One region of the Halomonas sp. GFAJ-1 genome, then DNA from elsewhere that is predicted to be linked to it. Evidence: riboswitches for the same ligand, from Rfam matches in the RefSeq annotation. Region 1 holds a riboswitch; each other region holds the start of a gene.
The links. A riboswitch is a leader RNA that binds a small molecule or an ion and turns the genes downstream of it on or off. The one in region 1 is predicted to bind thiamine pyrophosphate.

Region 1 (6,244 bases):
ACTCTCCTTGCATATCTATCCAGATATGGCTTCCCGGGGTTGCCTGCCACTGCTCAATTGAGTCTTCATCACCTTCATGCACAAGCCCGTCATGCGTGGTGAGCATACTGCGGATCATAATCGTCCCTGAGGTGGGTGCTGACTAAATATCGTTTGATATATCAACGGATTGGGCTAAGTGTAGCCGCCCTTTACCTGCATGTTTGGCTTCATACATAGCAACATCTGCACGCTTGAGCAGCTCTTTTGCCGTTTCGACGGCTTCCGGCATAAATAGCGCCACACCAACGCTGGTGCTAACGTTAAGCGTGACGCCAGCCACTATCAGCGGCTGCTCGATAGTACGTATCAATTTGTTCGTAAAGGTCACCAGGGCCCCGCTGTCGACCCCTTCTAGTAACAACACAAACTCGTCACCAGCCCAGCGCGCCACAAAGTCTGTTTCGCGCACCGATTGTTGCAACCTAAGGGCAATATCCCGCAGCAGCTCATCTCCCATGGCGTGCCCGTAGCGATCGTTTACCCCTTTAAAACCATCTAAATCCATAAACAGCACGGCCAGCGGTTTACGCGTGCGGCGCACCCTTGCCATGGCTTCTGGAAGCCGCTCATCTAGCGCGCGCCGATTGGGTAACGTGGTTAACGCATCTTCCCGGGCTTCCTGGTTGCGCAAACGCTCTAACTGCTGGCGCTCGGTGATATCATGAATGAACAAGCTGCGTCGCTCACGGCCATTCACTGCATAACTTTTTAGGCGAATTTCCACAGGAAGCCATCCGCCATCCCGCCGTTTGGCTTTTCCCATAATGGGGGATGTGGACGCGTGGGGCAGCCCTTCAGGAAACATTAGCGTGGTAATAGTGCGTGCCAGCGCCTCTTTACGCTGCCAGCCAAACATCACTTCAGCCGCATGATTCCAATCTAGAACACGGCCGATTTCATCAATACTTAGGTAGGCGTCGTAGGCTGTTTCAATCACCAGACTAAGCTCTCGAGTGCGTTGCTCAATCTGCTGCTCAAGGCTTAAATGCAGCGCCTTTAACGCACGCTGTGAGACTTCTTTGCTTTTTTGCTCAGCAATCAGTCGTTCACGTAGCTGGATCTCTCCTGCAACAATATCGGCAAGGTCTTGCATCGCTGCTTGCTCTGTCGCACTTAAGGAGCGCGGTTTGGTGTCCATAGCGCAGAGCGAACCTAAAACGTAGCCCTGGGAGCTTTTTAGGGGCAAGCCTGCATAAAAACGCACGCCGTCTGGCATTGTCACATAAGGGTTACTGGCAAACCGCTCGTCTATAAGAGCGTCCTTCACAATCAACGGAGCTGCTTGAATCACGGTGTAAGCGCAAAAAGCGACATCCCGTGGTGTTTCCGAAATATCTAAACCGATTTTAGACTTGAACCACTGTCGATCGGCGTCCACTAGGGTAACCGTTGCGATTGGCACGTTTAATAGATGGGTCACTAACCGAGTAATCCGGTCAAATACCGGCTCATTAGCCGTATCTAGCAGTGCCAACTCATTCAGCGCTGCTAGACGGGCATCTTCATTGAACGGTAGTGGATAGCTCATCGCTATAGAACCCATTTGGGGAAAGGCAATACGACACCATAAAGCGAAACAACGTTCACTGCTTGGCTCTCTGGCTACTCGTTAGGTAAGCCATGTCTCACTTCCTACGCCGGTACAATCCGGTTCAGGTTCCAGGGTCTGCCTATGACGCTCTCAGTCCTTCAATGAGGACGCCCCTGGCGACATATGTATGATGGCACTATCCTCGGCTAAATCAGCGGCTTAGTAAACCCTAAGAAGCATCAGAAACATTGTTCCGGGGAATACGGCCTATGGCATAAAATTCGGGGTTAGGCGGTGTGCCTGCCAAAGTGACCAGCCGATTGGACATGCTAAAGAAGGCGGCAATAGCGCCGATGTCCCAGCAGTCGTCAAGGGTGAAACCGACATTTGCTAAACGCTCTTGCCAGGCGCGCGAGAACTCGCCTAACTCAATGGAACTATACAGGGCAAAATCGAGCATCAAACGGTGACGCTCACTCAGGTCGGCCACATGATGATTAATCGCTACGTTATCTGCAAGTAGTGGATCTTTACTATAAATACGCACTAAGGCACCGTGGGCCACCACACAATAAAGGCAGCGGTTACGAGCGCTAGTGGCCACCACAATCATCTCTTTTTCAGCTTTTGTGAGCGTATCCGATGCTCGTTCCATTAACGCATCGTGATAGGCGAAGAAAGCGCGAAACTCATCCGGCCGATGGGCAAGCATTAAGAATACATTCGGCACAAACCCTGCTTTTTCCTGCACGTTTAAAATTGCACTGCGAATATCCTCGGGCAGCTCATCGAGGGATGCTGGTACGGCAAAGCGACTTATTGAAGCAGGCATAGTCTCACCTTTGTTGTTATGGTTAAAAATAGGGATGGGTTGTACAGTTAACGGAATGTAATAGGCCTAGTAATTCAGTAACAAAATACTATGCAAAGTGACTATTAATCTCAGGTTTCGCTCGCCATACTTTACGCTTACGAACACATCATAAAAAACCGTGCACAGCGCGCATAAAACGGCTCGCTAAAAGGGAAACGCCATGCAATACGCCGAAGCCAAAGAGCATACTCAGGGACGACTGCACGAGCTATTTGCTGAGCCATACCGTGCTTTTGAGAATGACGCCAATGAGCGGCAAATGCACATCCGTACGATGCTGTATGTGCTCCTAGCTCGTCCCATGAGCCGGGGTCAGGTAACACTACGCGTTATCCATGGTTGGGAGAACGGCGGTTTTGAACCCGCTGACTTACAGCACGTGGATTACGCGCTTCACTCTTTGGACGATTTTCGCGCTGCAGTTAGCGACTTTGACCAAGCAACCCGTCAAAATGCTCCGCTACCTGCCGACGACACGGCGATTCTTGCAACACCGCTGGCTGATGCCATTGCCGGCGCTGAAGCCGACGGCAAAACCCTAGCCGCGAACATCCGCGAAACCCCAGCACGCTGGCCCGCTTTTGTTGGCGGCTTAGCCCTTTATACCCTGTTTAAAATGTATCATCGCCTCGTTTACAGCGAAGACGACAACTACCGCTGTTCCCAGCTTGAAACCCCTAACGGGCTGCGTGAAATCCACGAGTTTCACCTTGAAGAGGGAGAGTTTGCGCTACTCGTCCCTTTACGCGAAGACTTTAAAGACGCCTCCACCCTTCTAGTGCTACATGAGAGCCAGCTAGGCCCCATCGAACAGCTCTTTGAAAAAAGCCTGCCGCTGTTTGATAATTTTTAAGCCAAGCGAGAACTAACCTCACGTGCCAACAAGCCCCGTTCAGACGGGGCTTGTTGCGTTTATTGCCTCTCGCGTCACTGGGTTGAGTCAGCGTTACAGCGAGATCGTACTATTGATACCGCTTGAGACATTTTCAGGCTCAAACCAGCGAGCGGTGACCGTTTTTGTCTGTGTCCAGAAGGCAATGGCCTGTTTACCGTTCGGCCCTAAATCTCCCAGCTTAGACCCCCGCGAGCCGGTAAAGCTGAAATAAGCTACCGGCACAGGAATGGGTACGTTAATCCCGATTTGGCCCACATCAATATCGGTCTCAAAACGCCGCGCTACCCAACCGGAGTTAGTGAAAATCGAGGTACCGTTGCCGTTGGGGTTAGCGTTAATAAACTCAATGGCTTCATCCAGCGTTTCCACACTCACCACACAGAGTACTGGCCCAAAGATCTCTTCCCGGTAGATGGTCATATCCGCCGTCACGTCGGCAAACAGTGTTGGCCCAACGAAGTTACCTTCAGCATACCCTTCCACTGTGAAGCCACGGCCATCCACTAACAGTTTGGCTCCCTCTTTTTCACCAGCGGCAATCAGGCGCTCTACGCGCTCTTTTGCCTGGGGCGAAACCAACGGGCCTAAATCCGCATCGCGCTGAGTGCCTGGCCCTACTTTCATATTGCGGGCACCCTCTTCAATATCCTTCACCCATTCGCGAGCTTCACCCACCAGCACAACCACGGAGTTAGCCATACAGCGCTGGCCTGCAGCACCAAAAGCTGAGCCTAACAGGCTATCAATAGCTTGGCTGCGGTTGGCATCCGGCATAACGACACAGTGGTTTTTGGCTCCCATCATGGCCTGCATGCGCTTACCTGCAGCAGCAGCACGGTTGTAGAGCAGTGAGCCTACGTGGGACGAACCGATAAATGAGAGCGCTTTGATATCCTGGTGATCGGCGATCTGGTTAGCCACATCAGGGCCGCCATGCACAACGTTCAGTACACCGGGGGGAACACCCGCCTCATGGGCAAGTTCTACCAAACGCATGGTGGAACTTGGGTCTTGTTCGGAAGGCTTTAGAACAAAGGTATTGCCGGTGGCGATTGCCAGCGGGAACATAAAACAGGGCAACATAATCGGGAAGTTGAATGCCGTAATACCGGCGCCAACACCAAGCGGCTGGTGCATAGTGTAAACGTCAACTTCATTGGCGGCATTTTCAGCAAGCTCGCCCAGCTGTAGCGAGGTAATCGAGCAGGCGTGCTCAACCACTTCAAGACCACGCCCTACTTCACCTTCAGCATCGGGCAATGTTTTGCCGTGCTCTTCGGTAATCAGCGCCGCCAGTTCAGCGGTGTTCTCACGAATCAGCGCCTGAAGCTTCAACATAATGCGCATACGTTTACCCAGCGGCACTTTACGCCACTCTTTAAACGCTGTTTTTGCGCTGGCAATGGCGCGCTCTACTTCTTCGGCGGTACAGAAAGGTACCCGGGCAACCACTTCTTGGGTGGCAGGGTTTACCACATCGCGCCAGTCCTGGCTTTCGGATACGACTTGCTGACCATCGATGTACATGGGTATTTCGCGTACGGACATAGCACTATTCCTCACGTTTATGTTTGTTATGGGTTCTAATTAGGAGCCTCTAGGGTATATCAGCAAGTTGACGTAAACGTCAACATCACCCTTAGTGCAGTAGCTATCTTTTTGGTCACGATAATTAGTCTTTCCCTAGCGGACATCCCCTCACTATGCTGACGTTACAGCCAAGTGCGGCTTTGTACGAAAATCCTTATCTGCTGTTTTTACCTATGCAAAAACAGCATAGGGGGAAATAATGGTCGGACGTTATGAGAATCTGATGACGACTGGGCACAGATTAAAGATATCGTGGCGCCCCCTCAAACCATGGGCAGCCCTATGCGGGATGACCGAAAATTGCTCAATGGTATCTTCTAGGCGCTGTGCTCGGGTGTCAGATGGCGTGGTTTACCCGAGCGATATGGTTCTTGGTCGAGGGGTTATGACTGGTTCCGCAAGCGGCGTGATGACGGCAGCTGTGAAACGGTATTTTCTCGCTTGCAGCTCAACGTGAAGATAGGCTTATGGTCCTAGACACGTGGATGATCGATGCCGCTTCCGTGCGAGCCACACGCTCTGCCGCTGGAGGCGGTAAAAACGGGAATCGAAAGAACCGCCAGACCACGCACTCGGCTGTAGCCACGGCAGTTTAACAACCAAAATTCTTTTGTTTTGTGATCGTCATGGCTGCCACTGGTGTTCACGCTACCTCCTGGTAAAGAGGCCGTATCTCGGCACTTCGTTGCGACATTAGAAAGCACTTAACCAACTGATCTACTCTACCTTTGAGTACGACCCTAGCATCACAACGCTCGCCACCCCATTAAGCGACGTGCTGGCTAACCGCCGCGGTGTCTGTCAGGACTTTGCCCATTTAGCCATTGGCGCCCTACGCTCCGTAGGCCTGACAGCGCGCTACGTTAGTGGCTATCTGGAAACCCAGCCACCGCCTGGCCAGCCACGTTTGATTGGCGCGGACGCCTCCCATGCGTGGCTTGCTGCCTGGATTCCTGACTGGGGCTGGCTAGCGCTAGACCCCACCAACGGTACTGAACCCGGTGAGCAGCACCCGGTGCTGGCCTGGGGGCGGGATTACGCCGACGTTGCGCCACTAAAAGGCGTCATGAACGGCGGCGGTGACCATCAGTTAGAGTTAGAGGTCGAGGTCGACGTGATGCCGCTTAATGACAGCGCGGCTTAACGCTGAATAAGCCCGGTCGTTAGCCAAGGCTGCCAGGCTAATAGCACTAGCGTGACGAGCGTTGCCAGCAGAAACGGCAGTAACGCTCGGAAGATTTTCAGCGGCGGCGCACCGGTCATGGAAGAGGCAATAAACAACCCCGCGCCAACGGGTGGGGTCAACAGCCCC
Region 2 (6,244 bases), on a different contig from region 1:
CGGGTGCAGGGAACATTGCCAATCCCGCCACAAGCCCCAGCGCGGTACTGATAACCGCGTTAAGGCCCGTGTAACGACGATAGAAAAGCCCAAAAAACACCGGGAATGCAGCGGCTGAGCAGAGCAAATCAGCGAGCAAAAATAGATAAAGCACGCTGTACCCCTGGGAGGCGACCCAGGTAACCGGGATGGCAGCCAATACAATCAACCAGCGTGACATACTCATCAATGAAGCACTGCTGGCGTTGGGGAGTAACCGCCCCATATCCACAGCAATAATACTCGACGTTGCGCTAATGGTGGAGTCCGCGCTACTCATCACCAACGCGAGGCCCAACGGCACCAGCGCTAAAGCGAACCATAACGGCACATCCGCCAATAGCACGCTAAACAGCGCCACAGAGCCGTCACCTTCAAGCCCCAGCCCTACAAAGGCCAACCCAAATAGCCCCATCAGGGCCACCACGATGAAGCTGCATACACCACTAATCCAGAAGCCTCGGCGCAGCACCTTGGTATCTTTCGCCGCGTAAATACGCTGCCACGTACCTTGATAAAAGAGTCCGGTAAGCGCTACGGCAAGAAAGAACGTTAACCCTGCGCGTATACCGCCTATATCGCTCACCTGCAGGAGCTGTGGCGCACTCTCGGCAAGCCCTGCAAGCGTTGGCGCAACGCCACCGGCAGCCTGCCAGCCAAACACCAGCAGCAGCCCTAGCAGTGGCATAATCACCACCATCTGTAACTTATCCGTGTAAATGGATGCGCGCAGGCCGCCGTAAAAGGTATAAATCAACGTGGCGACCATCACCACACTGGCCGTTACCCACAGCGGAATAGGGGCCAGCAGACCCACCATACGGGCAACAGCGGTTAGCCCAGCGGCCAACAAAATAAAGAGGTAAAACAGCATAATCACGAGCGTGAATGCGTACATGGTGCGGCCATAACGGTGGATAACGAACTCCGTCAAGCCATGGCCTTCAGGGATCAGCTCGCGCATGCGTCGGCCAAGAGGGATCATCACTAGCCTGGGCACCATCGAACCAAACGCATAGCCTAGCACGGCACCAATGCCACCCCAGGTAGCGGCCTGGGCGGGGCCAAACAGAATCCAGGTACCTAGCGTGGTCGCGACCAGCGTAAGCACCGTGGCACGGGTATTCTGGCTATTGCGGGCGATAATGTAGTCTTCAAGATTATCGCGATGACGGCGGGCATAAAGCAGGCCTGGCACAGCTAGCGCAACGGCACATAGCGACAGCCACAGGCCAGTCCAGATAGGGTCAAGCATCATGAAAGCGGGTCCTCTTTGCCTGTTGTTAGACCGGGCTGTGCAGTGGGCGCACGGCAGGCAGGCGAAAGCAAAGAGGGAGTATTGTTAGGCTACATCCTTCCCTTCGCCGGCATGACCCGGATCAGGTTCTAAGGGTTACCAACGCCAAATGGCGGTGGAGTCTCAGCCAGTGCAGGCTCCCCTAGGACAGCAGCTACCCTAGGTGCTGAGACGGGCGCTGTCAATTGAGGATGCCCACGGGCACCTCTCAGTAACCGACTCAGCAACGTCTAGCTTATCGGACGCTAACTCAACCATAACTCGATAAGCATGTGGTAAAGCGGTATGCCCAGCATGACATTGAGCGGAAAGGTAATCCCCAGTGAGGCGAGCATCGCTAGGCCGATATTGGCCTGGGGTATGGCCGCGCGCATCGCAGCGGGAGCAGCAATATAAGAAGCGCTGGCAGCAAGTGCCGCCAGAATGACCACCGAGCCGACCGGGAGTCCCAATGCCGTGCCCATGAGAATGCCCAGCATGGATAGCAGCAGCGGCGTGATGAGGGCGAAGGTCACCAAGCGCCAGTGATGCCAGGGCATTGGCCGCAAAGTTTGCGCAGCGGTTAACCCCATTTCCAACAAGAACAGCGCCAACACCCCCTTGAACGCCCCCGTGAACAGCGCAGTGACTTCTTCCCCTTGGAAGGGCCCGTAGAGCGTTCCAATGACCACACCGCCTGTCAGCAAAATCACGCCACGGTTGGTGAGCGTCTCATGCCACAGCTTACGAGTACTTTCTTTTACCGCCGCGCCTTGATGGCGCCTAAATAGCGCAATCGCCACCATAATGGCAGGCAGCTCCATGGCCACTAAATAGAGTGTGACTTCACTGCCCACGGCCAGCTGCCGCGCCTCCACATAGGCCAGCGCCACCGCAAACGTTCCCGCACTGACCGAGCCGTAGTGGGCGGCGATACTAGCGCTGTCCGCCGGGGAAAGGCGTACCCAGCGCCGCAGCACCGGCATTAGCAGCAGCGGCGTTAAAGCAGAGAGTAGCGCAACGCCTAATAGCTCGGGTACCAATCCCCAATGAATATTCCCGTGCAGCGCCATACCGCCCTTTAAGCCGATGGTCAGCATTAACAGCAGGCTTAACGTGTCGTAGGTGGCTTTGGGTACCTGCAGGTCTGACTTCACCGCCCCTGCTATAAGCCCCAGTAAGAAAAACATCACCACAATATCTGGCATCGCTGACGCTCCACAGGGTTAAAAGAGGCTGCATTTTGCGTGGATTTACGGATGACAACTAATAATAACTTGAAAGACAGTCATAGATAATCATCTATACTAGCTGGCGTAACCAAAGGGCACCTCAGGAGCGCCTAGAGCCATGAACATTCGCCAACTGACATTTAGACTACTGCAAGTCTATGTCACTGTCGTGCGCTGCGGATCGATCAGCGAAGCCGCAAGACAGCTGCACCTCACCCAGCCGACGGTCTCCCAACAGCTAAAGCGGCTAAGCGAGGCAGTCGGTAGCCCACTACTGGAGCATCATCTACAAGGGCTTACCATGACGGCCACCGGGCAGGCGCTTTATCAGGCAAGCCGGGATGTCTTAGGCCGTTTTGATGACTTTGCAGATCAACTCAGTGATTTTCAGCAAGGCAGCAAGGGGCGCTTTAGTATTGCCCTGGTGAATACCGCCCAATATGTATTGCCACGCTTACTCGGCCCGTTTAGCCAGGCGTTTCCTGAGGTGGACGTAACGGTACATATTGGCAACCGCCGCCAAGTGTTGGCACGCTTTGAGCGTCAAGAAGACGACCTTTATGTATTTAGCCATCCGCCTGCTCTTGCCCATGCCGTGGCAGCACGCTTTATGCGCAACCCGCTGGTGGCCATCGCTGCCGCTGGCCACCCCCTTACACAGCACTCATCAATCACCATGGAGCAGCTGCTTAATGAGCGCTTGTTGCTGCGCGAACCGGGGTCAGCCACGCGTATGCTACTGGAAAGTTGGCTACAAGAGCATGGGCTAACCATGAAGAAAACCCTGCAAATGGCCAGCAATGAAGCGATTCGCGTTGGCGTGGCGGCGCGCATGGGGGTCGCGGTGCTATCAGAGCATGTACTGCCAAGCGAGCATCCCGAGATATCGATTCTTCCGGTAGAAGGCTTACCCATTGAAAGCCACTGGCAGATGATTGTCCGCAATGACCAGCGGCTTCCCCAATCCGCCCAGCGCTTTCTTCACTATGTCAACGCACATCTTGCCCAGTGGATCGAGCCACGCTTCATATGCAATGAGCTGGATGCGCTGCTTCACAGAGAGCATGAGCATAGTCGCTGTCACTAGTCACTAGCGAGCTCCGGCAAATATCAGCGATAGCTACTTCAACAAAATCTTATGTTTTTTATTAGCAAAATAATTAGTTTCTAAAAAAAGACGTAATACCTGCCTTATTAGCGGTTTTCATTCGTTTTTATTCCGTATTGCAATGCAACACGGATTGATAAACTAGCCGCGATTAACCCTCTCCCCTTCTAATCTTTATTAGGATAAAGCCCATCATGTTGATGTTGCAGCAAGACCCCAGCCAGCCGCGAGTTTCTCGCCGCTGGCTTTTTCTGTTTGCAGCTTTACTACTCGGTATAAGCCCTGCGGCTTTTGCTGTCACCGGAGATATTGATTTAACCACGTCTGTTATCGGCTTCTTTGCAGTCGCAGTTTTCGTTTTGGCCTACGCGTTAGTTATGGCTGAAGAGAAAATCCACATGCGCAAGTCCAAGCCTGTACTGGTAGCAGCCGGTATCATTTGGGGACTCATTGGCTGGGTGTACGTCCAAAATGGCATGTCGGAAACGTCAGAACATGCGTTCCGTGTGACCCTTTTGGAGTTCACCGAGCTAATGCTGTTCCTGCTAGTAGCGATGACCTATATCAACGCCATGGAAGAGCGCCGGGTATTCGATGCGCTGCGTTCGTGGATGCTGCGTAAAGGCTTTAGCTACCGCCAGCTGTTCTGGCTAACGGGTGGCCTCGCCTTTGTGCTATCTCCCATTGCCGATAACCTAACCACGGCGCTACTCATGTGTGCTGTCATCACCAAAGTGGCTGAAGGTGATAAGCGCTTTATTAATCTTGCCTGTATTAACGTTGTGGTGGCCGCCAATGCCGGCGGGGCCTTTAGCCCATTCGGGGACATCACCACGCTGATGGTGTGGCAGGCAGGTATGGTCGCTTTCCAAGAGTTCTTTGTGCTCTTCTTGCCCTCTCTGGTCAATTTCCTGATTCCTGCCGTCATCATGAGCGCCTTTATCAAAGACGAGAAGCCCAGCAGCGTCTATGAGGATGTATGGCTAAAGCGCGGTGCACGGCGAATTATCGCGCTGTTCCTGCTGACCATTACCACCGCTGTGTTGTGCCATACGCTGCTGCATCTCCCGCCGGTACTCGGCATGATGACCGGGCTTGGCTACCTACAGTTTTTCGGCTATTACCTGCGCCGCACGCTACCTCAATCACTGGAGCGCAAACGTGAACGCTATAGCCGGCGCGGCGACAATAAAAAACTTGAGCAGCTAGGCGGCGTGGTGCCGTTCGATGTGTTTAACCGCGTGGCACGCGCTGAGTGGGATACACTGCTGTTCTTCTATGGGGTGGTGATGTGCGTAGGCGGTCTTGGCTTCATGGGCTACCTTGGGTTGCTTTCCGAAGCGCTTTACACAGGCTGGGATGCTACCTGGGCAAATATAGTGCTGGGGGTCGTATCGGCGGTGGTGGATAACATTCCGGTGATGTTTGCCGTACTCACCATGCAGCCAGAGATGTCCCACGGCCACTGGCTATTGATCACGTTAACCGCAGGCGTAGGCGGCAGCTTACTCTCTATTGGCTCAGCAGCAGGAGTGGCCGTTATGGGCCAAGCCCGCGGCGCTTACACCTTTATGGGCCACCTGCGCTGGGCACCGGTTATTTTTCTCGGTTACATCGCCAGTATCCTCGTGCATCTGTGGCTTAACGCCGACAGCTTTACTGTCTTTAATTAATAAATAACCGCCATAACACCTAATGCCCGCGCCAAGCGCCTACAAGCGCTGCGCGGGCGTTTTAGTAAGCTTCAAATAAATACTCGATTGGCGTTGGTCTGCCCAGCAGGTACCCCTGGTAGCGGTAACACCCATGCCCCCGCAGCCATTCCAACTGCTCTTTCTTCTCGACCCCTTCGGCCACCACGGTTAGGCCCAGGCTTGCTGCCAGAAGAATCGTCGTATCCACAATCGCAGCATCGGTTTTGTCGGTCAGCAGCTCACGAATAAACGACTGATCGACTTTGAGCTCATCAAGTGGCAAGCGCTTTAAGTAACTCAACGACGAGTAGCCCGTACCAAAATCATCCAACGCAAAGCGAATGCCCTGGGCACGCAGCTTAAGCATGGTATTGCGAACTCTGGTCGGCTCCCGCATGAGCAGGCTCTCGGTTACTTCCAATATCAAACGGTTTGGCGGCGCCTGAGTTTCAGCTAATAACGCCTCTAAATCCCGCACAAACTCAGGGTGTTGGAACTGCACTGAACTGACGTTGACCGAAATCGTCAACGATGAATAGGCGGGCTGGAAAGCCCACTTCGCCAGCTGCTCGCAGGCGGATTTAAGTACCCAGTAGCCAATGGGTAAAATTAGGCCATTCTCTTCGGCCAAAGGAATGAAGGTCCCGGGAGACACCCAGCCGCGCTGCGGGTGGTACCAGCGAAGCAGCGCCTCTACTCCGACCGTCACGCTGCGATGGTCAACCTGCACTTGATAGTGAAGCGCCAATTCGTTACGCGCCATTGCTTGGTTCAGGTCACCTTCTAAACTGGCGCGCTCCAGTACGCTGGTTTGCATATCCCGATTAAAGAAACAGAGGTTATTGCCGCCCGCTGCTTTGGCCTGCTGAAGCGCTATATCCGCCTGCTGCAATAC
Region 3 (6,244 bases), on a different contig from region 1:
TGGCAACGAAGGCGCGTTAATTCTGGTTAAGCTGCATCAATTTGATAAAGATGACCTTCTGCAACTTGCCGTCCCCGCCCACCGCCTGCCCTGGCAGCCTGACCGCCGCGCTGGCCTTACTTATAAAATGCTGCATACCTACCACTCAGAACAGTATGGCCCAGAGCGGGTAAGCCTGGAGCGCTGGGAAGCCGACGTAACAGTCTCCTACCCTACTCTTAGCGGCGGGTTAGAGCTCTTTGTACTGGAAGGGTCGCTGTGGGAAGGCAGCACCGAGTACCCTGCCGGCAGCTGGTGCCGCTACCCCGCTGGCGCCGCACTTCAACTTCAAGCAGGCGGCAGTGGTGCACAGCTTTATTTAAAACGCGGCCATTTGGCCGCCGTTAATCTATCAAACCTATAAATGGCAGTAGCGTGATCAGGATAATCATCACAACGGCTACCATAACCAGCAACACTTGAAACGGATGCGCGGCCAAGCGCCGCCATAGCGTTGGCGCTTCTCCCCTGGCAGCGGCATCATCATACGCTTGCCGAGCCTTCACTTGGCGTTCAGCCTGGTACTCTGCCAACGCTGCCTCTGCTGCTTCACGTTGGTGGGGGTTGCGAAGCCAGATAGCATCTACCCCCAGGCGAAAAAAACCCGCCTGGGTTTCGTAGATGTCAAAGCCGCGTTCACCCAGTAGTTGGCGAACTTCCAGCGCCTCTTCATCCGTCACGTGTCGTAGCCGAAATAACAAATGGGCCATATTAGTCGCCCATCGCCGCCATGCGGTCTGCCTGAATCACTTCAATCCAGTAGCCATCTGCGTCTTTGACGAAAATAACGTCCTTCATTTTGCCCTGGTCGGCACGCTTAACAAAGGTAACGTTATGCTCGTCAAACCATGCTTGGGCGGCTTCCAAATTCGGTACGTTAAAACAGATATGCCCAAAACCTTGCGGCTCTGCATTGCCATCGTGATAAGCAAAATCTTGCTGGTTTTCGGTGCCCCAGTTATGCGTTAGCTCTAGCAGGCCTTTTTGGCTGAATGTCCAGGCGGTACGCGCCTGGGTCTCTTCGGGTACGTTATCCCCCGCGGCCACATTACCTAGAAAATAGAGCGAAAACTGCATCTCCTCAAAGTCCAGGCGCCTTAATACCTGCATACCAAATACCTTCGAGTAGAACGCCAGAGCACGCTCGGGGTCCTTCACCCGCAGCATGGTGTGATTTAAGCAAAACCCTTGGGTTTGCGGTGCGACGGGGGCAACCCCTGGGTGCTGTTCACCTTTAAACGACATGGGTCTCTCCTGCTGCTGAATTAACCAATACAAAATACCCTAGAGGGGCGTAAATACTTTGACGAAGCGGTTACTTTGCACAAGGCTTTAGAGTGCTGAACATCATCACCTCATAAAGCGCTTTTCTACCTCAACGATACTTTATGAAGGCAGCATTTAGCGAATTCTAGCCTTTACCAAAGGAGACCGCATGTCCCGTGACCGTAATGTACTGGGTGAGCCGCTAACTCCCTGCTGCCACTCTCCTAAAACTGGGTTCTACCGCGATGGTTTTTGCCGCGTGGGGGCCGATGATGCAGGCGTTCACTCAGTGTGCGCCATGGTGACAGAAGAGTTTTTAGCTTTCTCACATGCCCAAGGTAACGACTTAATCACCCCTCGCCCTGAGCATAAATTTCCCGGTTTAACACCTGGCGACCGCTGGTGCCTCTGCGCCCACCGCTGGGCCGAAGCCGCTCAGGTGGGTCTTGCGCCACCGGTGATTCTTTCCAGCACCCATGAGCGGACGCTAGAAATTATTCCGCTGATTAAGCTTCAGCAGCATGCTCTGGACGCAGTGCGTTAACCACAAAGCCGTACAATCGATATATAGTGACTGGAAATTTTATGCAAATCTTCTACACTTGCGTATCAAATGCTTTACAAAACGATTCTAAACCGGTCTCCTTAGAGACAACTAACTTTCTCTTTAACAACCGTTAGATGACCCGCGAGCGGGGTCAATCTGGAGCTTGTCATGACTGCAATCGATATGACCCTGGGCGACCGACTAACGCTGAAGCAGCTGTCTCATGTGCTGCAAAACGGCTTTTCACCGATAGTGGAAGTCGAGTCGATGGATGGTATCTACAAAGTACGCTTTCACCACGCTAATGGCGTCTCTGATTTATGCAACAGTGAAGGTCACGTCAGCACTTTTATGGGCACCGGTGAAATCCGCGATGCCCTTGGTCAACTAGGGCTAACACACGGTGTGCTTACCTTTGCCGACCAGTGCGGCGATGAGATGATCGGTGTGGAAGGCAAAGCGATAACGCCGGACGAGATGCTTACCTATGGAACGCGTATCTCCTTTCGGTAGTCACGTACTTAGCTAGTCTCGTAGCTGCCCGTTTTTGGAAAGCACTTCCGGCAACCCAAAGCTTTACAGATCCGTTTAAGCCAAGGATAGTAGGCCCGACGACAGGGGCGCCGTTATGACGGCTGAGAAGCACCCTTTGAACCTGAACCGGATAACACCGGCGTAGGGAGTCGTGGTGCCCCTACACCACCTCCCTGCCGGGAGGATGCTATGACCTCACGCTCCTTGAGCGATTACCCCCTAGGCGGTTATCTTGAAGCACTGCGTTCCTCTACGCCGCTAGTGCACTGCATAACCAACTATGTGGCGATGAACAGCACCGCCAACATACTGCTCGCCGCCGGCGCATCCCCTGCCATGCTTCACGCCATTGAAGAAGTCGCCGACTTTACGGCGATTGCTGGCGCGTTATCAATCAATATAGGCACTATCTCCTCTACCTGGGCGGACACCATGCTAGTGGCTGCGAAAACGGCCCATCTCCAAGACATCCCATGGGTATTAGATCCAGTTGCCGTGGGTGCCACACGCTTTCGCCAAACGCTATGTGCTGAGTTACTCACCTACCAGCCGACGGTGATTCGTGGCAATGCGTCAGAGATCCTAGCGCTTGGAGGGTTAGCTGGCCAAGGGCGCGGGGTAGATGCCACCGCCTCTACCCAAGATGCTTTTACCGGGGCTATTGCGCTTGCCCAACGCCATGGCTGTGTAGTGGCGATGACCGGCCTAGAGGACTTTGTGACCAACGGCCACCACCACTATCGCCTCACAGGTGGCCATGCGCTGATGCCTAAAGTAACCACCCTAGGGTGTGGCCTAAGCGCCTTGGTAGCAGGCTTTGTAGCGTCAAATCGTGAGCGCCCTTTTGAAGCAAGCATCGCCGCGCTAGCCTGCTTTGCCCTGGCAGGTAACCGAGCGGGAGAACATGCCACCGGCCCTGGCAGTTTTCAAGTCGCGCTATTAGATGCGCTGTATCAACTCACCCCCAATGACCTTTCTACCTTTGCCCAACTGGAGGCAGTGCATGCCGTTTGATCTCTCGCTTTACTTAGTAACCGACGCGAACCTTTGCGCCTCTTTTGGCCTAGAGCAGACGGTAGCGGCCGCGGTGCAGGGCGGTGTCACTATCGTGCAGCTACGCGACAAGCACGCCAGCGACGCGCAGATGATTGCCCAGGCTAAACGCTTGAAAGCGCTGCTTGCGGGAAGCGGCGTGCCGCTGATTATTAACGACCGCCTAAACGTAGCCCTAGAAAGTGAAGCCGATGGCCTGCACCTGGGCCAAAGCGATACAGCAGTGCAGGAAGCACGCCAAGCGCTAGGCCCTAACGCCATTATCGGCCTCTCCATTAATACGCTCCCCCAACTACAGGCCGCGCCGGTTGAGCTACTGGACTACGTGGGCTTAGGACCCGTATTCGCCACGGGCAGTAAGCAAGACCACGCCCAACCGATTGGCTTTGATGGACTGGCACAGTTGGCTGAAGTTTGCCCGCTGCCCAGCGTGGCGATTGGTGGTCTAAAGGCTGAGCACGCAGCGCACGTTAAAACCGCAGGCGCCAATGGCCTTGCGGTGATTTCAGCCATCTGTGGTCAGCCAGACCCGCGCCAGGCGGCGCAGGCGTTTTCAGCGGTGGAGCAGACTCAGGAAGCAGGAATTCCTAGCTGAACAGCGGGAATAGACGCCGCTGGCTTGAGATCGCGCATTAGCAAGGCAAACTCAAGCTGCTCAGGCTGAATGTCAGCCCCAGGTACCGGGATACGAACCCGGTGCCCAGAGCCGGGGGCGGCACGCAAGCCTTCGCCGCGCTGGTTCTCTATGTACTCAAGCGCAAAACGGCGATTGCCGCCGGGCAGCATTAGCTCCATGCTGTCGCCTGCTTCAAAGCGGTTCTTAACCTCTATATCAAGCATTTCCCGTGATGCATCGTAGCCGAGGACGTCGCCTACAAACTGCTGGTGCACACCGATGGAACTGCCTTGCTCATAGCTCTGGAACTCATCGTGTACATGGCGGCGATAGAACCCCTCGGTGTAGCCCCGATTGGCTAGGTTCTCAAGTTCATCCATTAGCCCCATATTAAAGGGCCGCCCGGCGACGGCGTCATCAATGGCCTGGCGGTAGACCTGGGCCGTCCGCGCGACGTAATAGTAGGATTTAGTGCGCCCTTCAATCTTGAGCGATGAGACACCCATCTCTGCTAGCCGCGCTACGTGCTGAACGGCGCGCAGGTCTTTCGAGTTCATAATGTACGTGCCGTGCTCATCTTCATAAACGGGCATCAGCTTGCCTGGGCGTGTCACATCTTCAATCAACGCCGACAACTCATCTTGATCATTAGCCGTTGCCGTTACCCCCTGATTGGCAGGCACCAAATCGCCCGTCTCGTCGTGAGTGGCGGCGACGGTGTTGTATTTCCAACGACACGCATTGGTGCAGGTGCCTTGGTTAGGGTCACGGTGATTAAAATAACCTGAGAGCAGGCAACGGCCTGAATAAGCAATACAGAGCGCTCCATGGACAAAGGTTTCGATCTCTAGGTCCGGGCACTCAGCACGTATTTCACCAATCTCTTCAAGGGAGAGCTCGCGGGATAAAATAATCCGGCTAATGCCCTGACGCTGCCAAAACTTAGCGGCCGCCCAATTTACAACGTTGGATTGTACTGAGAGATGGATCTCTTGTTCCGGCCAGCGATCACGCACCATCATGATCAAACCTGGGTCCGACATAATCAGCGCATCCGGCCGCGCTTCAATCACCGGCTCCATATCCCGCAGGTAGGTTTTTAACTTGCTGTTATGGGGCGCAATGTTAGAAGCCACATAAAACTGCTTTCCGCGCGCGTGGGCATATTCGATGCCACGGTGCAGATTATCGACCTTAAAATCATTGTTTCGCACACGCAGCGAATAACGCGGTTGGCCAGCGTATACCGCATCCGCCCCGTAGGCGAAAGCGTAACGCATATTATTAAAGGTACCAGCAGGGGAAAGCAGTTCTGGGGCTTGCATAAACAGTCACCGTTATCAGGACGATGGCCCGTGGCGCGTCAGCAATCACCAAAGCGCACAGGTTGAAAGGGCCGGATTATAAACAGCCCAAACGTACTGTCTTGTTCAGCTCTCTGCTTTGATGACCTGGATCAAAAAGTAGCGGCAACCAGCGCTATTTAAGCGCTTGGACGGCGCTTTAGCGTTGTGCGCCGGTCATGGTAAGCAATCGCCAAACCACTGCCCATAATCAGCGCACTGCCTACCCACACCCACAGGTCCGGTAGCTCGCCCCAGAACCACCAACCCAGCAGAACCGCCCAAAGCATCGCGGTGTAATCAAACGGTGCAGCGATGGCCGCGGGTGCGAAGCGGAACGCCAACGTAATAAACGCAGTGGCGCCAATACCCAGTACCCCGGCCGCTAAAAACCCAAGCCAGTGCCACGGCTGCGGCGTTTGCCACACCCAGGGTAAACTGACCGCCGTAATAACAAAGGGCACTAATGTCATATAGAACACCATTGCCCAAAGGTGCTCTCTGGCACCATAACGGCGCGCCGTAATCATCATAAGGGCATAAAAGAAAGCGGCCCCCAATAGCGTTAGCGTGCCTAGTTGGAACGCATCGCCCCCCGGGCGCACCACAATCAGCACGCCCACAAAACCTACCAGCGAGGCGATCAGCACAGGTGTGTCAATACGTTCACCCAGCAGTGGCACCGACAGCAGCGTGACAAAAAGCGGTGCAACAAAGGCGATGGCCGTCGCTTCCGCCAGAGGTAGCAAGATAAGCCCCCAGACGAAAAAGATCATCGTCGCGGTGTAGATAAGCCCTCGCACCAAGTGCACGCCTGGTCGCTTCGTGCTTAACTTTCGTAGCCCA

Region 2: it holds a riboswitch for thiamine pyrophosphate, as region 1 does, so the genes downstream of both, MOY_RS05405 (sodium:solute symporter family protein) here and MOY_RS12850 (diguanylate cyclase domain-containing protein) in region 1, are expected to answer to the same signal.
Region 3: it holds a riboswitch for thiamine pyrophosphate, as region 1 does, so the genes downstream of both, thiM (hydroxyethylthiazole kinase) here and MOY_RS12850 (diguanylate cyclase domain-containing protein) in region 1, are expected to answer to the same signal.

The regions. Positions count from the first base shown of each region.
Region 1 covers NZ_AHBC01000043.1:117,552-123,795, reverse strand. Annotated here, with positions in the region: gene MOY_RS12855 (magnesium transporter CorA family protein) at 1-118, opposite strand, end outside; gene MOY_RS12850 (diguanylate cyclase domain-containing protein) at 143-1,570, opposite strand; TPP riboswitch at 1,654-1,758, opposite strand; gene MOY_RS12845 (peroxidase-related enzyme) at 1,803-2,405, opposite strand; gene MOY_RS12840 (hypothetical protein) at 2,608-3,300, shown strand; gene MOY_RS12835 (CoA-acylating methylmalonate-semialdehyde dehydrogenase) at 3,394-4,890, opposite strand; partial or broken gene MOY_RS12830 (transglutaminase-like domain-containing protein) at 5,633-6,076, shown strand; gene MOY_RS12825 (TRAP transporter large permease) at 6,073-6,244, opposite strand, start outside.
Region 2 covers NZ_AHBC01000021.1:52,708-58,951, reverse strand. Annotated here, with positions in the region: gene MOY_RS05405 (sodium:solute symporter family protein) at 1-1,297, opposite strand, end outside; TPP riboswitch at 1,379-1,490, opposite strand; gene MOY_RS05400 (sodium-dependent bicarbonate transport family permease) at 1,582-2,523, opposite strand; gene MOY_RS05395 (LysR family transcriptional regulator) at 2,666-3,634, shown strand; gene nhaD (sodium:proton antiporter NhaD) at 3,850-5,328, shown strand; gene MOY_RS05385 (EAL domain-containing protein) at 5,390-6,244, opposite strand, start outside.
Region 3 covers NZ_AHBC01000034.1:35,433-41,676, reverse strand. Annotated here, with positions in the region: gene MOY_RS09490 (cupin domain-containing protein) at 1-403, shown strand, start outside; gene MOY_RS09485 (DUF6164 family protein) at 384-749, opposite strand; gene gloA (lactoylglutathione lyase) at 751-1,284, opposite strand; gene MOY_RS09475 (DUF2237 family protein) at 1,475-1,849, shown strand; gene MOY_RS09470 (hypothetical protein) at 2,021-2,365, shown strand; TPP riboswitch at 2,459-2,551, shown strand; gene thiM (hydroxyethylthiazole kinase) at 2,576-3,400, shown strand; gene thiE (thiamine phosphate synthase) at 3,390-4,034, shown strand; gene trhP (prephenate-dependent tRNA uridine(34) hydroxylase TrhP) at 4,010-5,380, opposite strand; gene MOY_RS09450 (DMT family transporter) at 5,539-6,244, opposite strand, start outside.